Regions from separate parts of the Arthrobacter sp. T2-23 genome, predicted to be linked through region 1. Evidence: predicted binding sites of a transcription regulator. Region 1 holds the regulator's gene; the other holds the start of a gene.

Evidence for each region. The regulator LexA, encoded in region 1, represses DNA repair genes until DNA is damaged. The targets are predictions, from matches to a motif close to TCGAACANNTGTTCGA.
Region 2: ACZ5Z0_RS00490 (DUF6504 family protein) is a predicted target of LexA. The motif match lies at 1,336-1,351, and genes of this name have one in related genera.

What each region holds. Positions count from the first base shown of each region.
Region 1 is NZ_AP027917.1:794,493-796,690, reverse strand. Features, by position in the region: gene ACZ5Z0_RS03670 (ATP-dependent DNA helicase) at 1-757, shown strand, start outside; gene lexA (transcriptional repressor LexA) at 839-1,588, opposite strand; gene ACZ5Z0_RS03660 (LysM peptidoglycan-binding domain-containing protein) at 1,972-2,198, shown strand, end outside.
Region 2 is NZ_AP027917.1:91,165-93,362, reverse strand. Features, by position in the region: gene ACZ5Z0_RS00495 (DNA polymerase III subunit alpha) at 1-935, opposite strand, end outside; gene ACZ5Z0_RS00490 (DUF6504 family protein) at 932-1,261, opposite strand; gene ACZ5Z0_RS00485 (hypothetical protein) at 1,433-1,819, shown strand; gene ACZ5Z0_RS00480 (chorismate mutase) at 1,835-2,161, opposite strand; gene ACZ5Z0_RS00475 (VOC family protein) at 2,176-2,198, shown strand, end outside.

The sequences.
Region 1 (2,198 bases):
AACCCTCGCCATCGGCTCGGCCTTCGAACCGGCGGCCGGAGGCCTGGGCCTGGTCGGTCCCGGCGCACCGAGCTGGACCGGCGTCGACGTCGGATCCCCCTTCGAATATCCGAAGCAGGGCATCCTCTACGTCGCCAAGCACCTGCCCAAGCCGGGCCGCGGGACGTCCCCCGAAGCCCTCGACGAGCTCGAAAAACTGATCCGGGCCTCCGGCGGCGGCGCGCTGTGCCTCTTCTCCTCCCGGCGTGCCGCTGAAGAAGCAGCCGAGGCCATGCGGCCACGGCTGGGCCTCAATATCCTTTGCCAGGGCGAGTCGACCATGACGGCACTCGTAAAGCAGTTCGCCGACGAGCCTGACACTTGCCTCTTTGGCACCATGTCGCTCTGGCAGGGCGTCGATGTGCCCGGAAACTCCTGCCGGCTGGTGGTCATCGACAGGATCCCGTTCCCGCGGCCGGATGACCCGCTGATGACCGCCCGCTCCCGGGCCGTGGCCCAAGCCGGCGGTAACGGCTTCATGAGTGTATCTGCAACCCACGCGGCCATCCGGCTCGCCCAGGGCGCCGGCCGGCTGATCCGCTCGACGTCGGACAAGGGCGTGGTGGCTGTCCTGGATTCCCGGCTGTCCACCGAGCGCTACGGCGGGTTCCTGCGCGCCGCGCTGCCGCCGTTCTGGCCCACCACCGACCCGGCGGTGGCCCTGGCCGCCCTCGCACGCCTGGCCAAGGAAGCCCCGGCAAAGGAGACGGCCACCTAGCCCCGGTCACCCAACGACGAAGGCCCCGTCCGGAAAACTCGGACGGGGCCTCTCTGTGCCGGGCGCAGCCTGCCGGCGGCGCTAGAGGGAGCGAAGCACCGAGACGACTTTGCCCATGATGACGGCATGGTCGCCGAGGATCGGTTCGTACTGGGTGTTCTGCGGGAGCAGCCAGGTGTGGCCGTCGCGCTGGCGGAACGTCTTGACCGTTGCCTCGTCGTCGAGCAGGGCAGCGACAATGTCGCCGTTGACGGCGTCGTTCTGGCGCCGGACGACCACCCAGTCGCCGTCGCAGATGGCGGCGTCGATCATCGAGTCGCCGGCGACCCGGAGCATGAACAATTCGCCGTGGCCCACCAGTTGGCGCGGCAGCGGCATCACGTCCTCCACCACCTGGTCGGCCAGGATCGGGCCTCCGGCGGCGATCCGGCCCACGAAGGGCACCATTGCGGTGTCGGTGGCGCTGGCGAGTTCCGAGACCGCAACGCCGCCGACGGCCCGCAGGCCGGTGGACTTCGCCACCCCGGAGACCTTGGTAGCGCCCTCGTCGAGCGTCAGAGGCAAAAGGACTTCCATGGCGCGGGGCCTTTTGGGATCCCTCCGCAGGTAACCGAGCTTTTCCAGCTGCGAGAGCTGATGGGTGACGCTGGAGAGGCTGGCGAGGCCGACGGTGTCGCCGATCTCGCGCATCGAAGGCGGGTAGCCGTTGTCCGTCACGGACCGCTGGATGGTCTCCAGGATCTTCTTTTGCCGGACGGTGAGGCCCTTCGGCGCCCGGCCGGTCTGGGGGCTCCGCTGGGCGGCCCTCCCGCCGGCGGCTTGTGCTGCCATGTTCGCCACGCCTTTCCGATCCGCCCGGCCGCCGTGGGCTGCCGGGACCAACTGGTCTGAAAATGTCAGACCCCGCTGATCAACTGCTGTTGATCACCACAAGTGGTTCTGCTGGTTCAAAAGTAGGCCAGCAGACACGCTTTTTCAAACATTTGTTCTAGCGAGTCTCGACAATGTTCGTTCATAAGTGCTAAAACAGAAACTACAAAGTTCGAATATGTGTTCGAAGTGAGTCGCAGGAGCGGGATCATGCGGTTCGGTTCTGTGTTCGAACGTAGTGATCAAGATTTGCGGTCCAGGTTTGCTTTAGATGGTTCGGCCGATTGGCGGCGAGTACGTGGAGTACGCCGGGCGGCACAGATAAGTCCAGGAGGGCTCAGTTCATGTCAGCAGTAAGCGCTATTTCCGGTTCACTGGTTTCCGTTCCCGTGCAGGCGTCACGGTTCGAGGCTTTCGGCCCGCACGGCATCTTCGACGGGCAGGAAGCGGGCCGCGGGCAGCGGGCTGTGCCTGCCGCCGCGCCCAGGCAGGCGCCGCTGCGGCTGACCCGCCGGGGCCGCTTCGTCTTCTTCGGCCTGCCGTTGATTCTGCTGGCTGCGCTCGTCCTTTC
Region 2 (2,198 bases), 700 kb from region 1:
ACGGGCCGCTTCCACCCCATGTCGGTGACAGGGTCCATCCGGCACCGGTCCGCGAGCGCCTCGGTGTGGGCCAGCAGGCTTTTCAGGTCCGCGGCGCCGTACCCGGCGGTGTGCATGATTTCCTTGCCCAGCTGCAGCATCTGGGCGGAGGATTTCAACCATCCCTGTCCGTTGGGTTGCAGCTGGGGTGCGGCGGAGAGCTCGGGCAGGGACTTCAGCGTGCGGGCGGAGTCCAGCACGTCCGCCGTCGCGGCGCCGTCCTCGGCACAGTACCGTACAGCGTTGGTCAGCACCGCGGGAACAGCGTGTTCCTCAGCGAGTTTGAGCATCCGCACGGCATGGGCCGTGCTCAGGGGTTCGCCGGGCGGGCTGAGCTGCGAGACGACCTCGGCGGCGAGGGTTCCGGACGGCATGGCCTCCAGCCAGCGTTTGAACAGTGTGCGGGGGCGAAGGTAGCGCCGGCCACCCATGGAACGGCCGACGTCGGAGTCCGGGCCGAGCAGGACGGTCAGGACCGGCTTGAGGGTCTGCGGATCCAGGGTGCGCGAGGCCAGCTCCGCCCGGGTCACGGCCACGGGCACCGCTCCCTGTGCCTTGCCTGTGGTGCGTGCGTGGGCGTCGGAGACCAGCCGGCACAGCGCCCGGTACCCTGCGCCGTTGTTCTGCCCGTGCGCCAGCACCACGACGCGTCCCCCGACCTGGGTGCGGAGGTCGCCCTCGTCGTCGTAGATCGCAAGGTCCACCCCGACCACCGGATCCAGGCCCGCCGCCATGCAGGCTTTCAGGTGCTTGACGGTGCCGTAGAGCCCGTCGCGGTCCGTGCAGGCGAGCGCCGTGGCACCGTCCGCGGCAGCCGCAGCGGCCAGTTCTTCCGGCCAGGACACCCCATAGTGGGCGCTGAATGCGGTGGAGACGTGTAGATGGGTGAAGCTCATGCTGATTCGGGTTTCCGGAGAGGGGGCAGGGCATCGTGGATCCGCAGCAGCCGCCAGCGCCCGCTGCCTATGTGCCGGCTCAGGTCAAGGGTGAGGGTCCGCGCCGGACTTCCTGCGTCCCGGACTTGGACGCGCCAGATTTCGTGGTCAACCAGCCCCGGTCCGCCGCCCAGCGGTGCCCGCTGTTCCTCTGCCCACCACTGGCGCCGCTCGAACCAGCGGACCGGTTCGGCGCAGACCTCGTAGTGTTGTCCTGCCCAGACAAGGGACTGGGGCTGGCCCTCCGGGGTGCAGGCGACGTCCACCGACTCGCTGAACATCCCCATAACGCCTCCCGGAAAGTGCTGACCCCAGGCGAGAACCCACGTAGGTAAACAAGCGTAGGTAAACAAGCCTTTATTCGAATATATCTTCGATTACTTCCAGTCTACGCCGGGGCGCGGACAAAACATAGATCGGGGGTGGACGGACGCAGGCGCAGGTAGCAGGATTGAGCCATGAGCTCCCACAGCGCACTCCTGAAGCACGTCAGCATCGCCGCCAAGGATTCAACCTTGGTGGCGAAGTTCGATATAGACGGGAACATTCCTAGTTCCGGGGCCTACGTCGTCGGGCTCGTGGCCGCCACTCCAGACCATTCCCACCAGCGCCGGATGGAAATCGAGTTCATGAACGGCGAGGCCGTGTCCTTTTTCTGCTTCAGCCATGACGGCACGGAGGAGAACTTTGACCTCAAGGGCGTGGAGCACTCCGGCAACACCATCACCGGGAACTTCCCCATCAGCACGGTGATGGGGCTGACCAAGGGCCACCTGATGACGGCGTACAGCGATTGCGAGGGCAGGGACTACCAGGCCAACGTGCCCGTCGAGGAGTCGCTCTAGCCGGGCCGGACAGCCCTAGCTGGAGGCTTTGTAGACGTCCAGTTCCAGCCGGATGAAGGCGTCGATCATCGCCCGGTAGGTCTGTTCGACGATCTCCGGGTCGATATCTTTCTGCTCCGCCGTGGCCTTGACGTGTTCGAGGACCCGCTCCACGCGGCCCGGGGCACGGACCTCGGCGCTGTCTGCCTTGAGCGTCCCGGCAATCCGGATGAGCCGTTCGCGCCGGCCGATCAGTGCGACGATCTGCTCGTCCACTTCGTCGACCGCCACCCGCACGGCGGCGAGCTGTTCCCTGTCGGCCTGGGCGTCTTTGTCGTCTCCGTGATTTGTGGACATGTGCATGACAGTATCGAACGATGCAACCACGAGTCGACTTCAT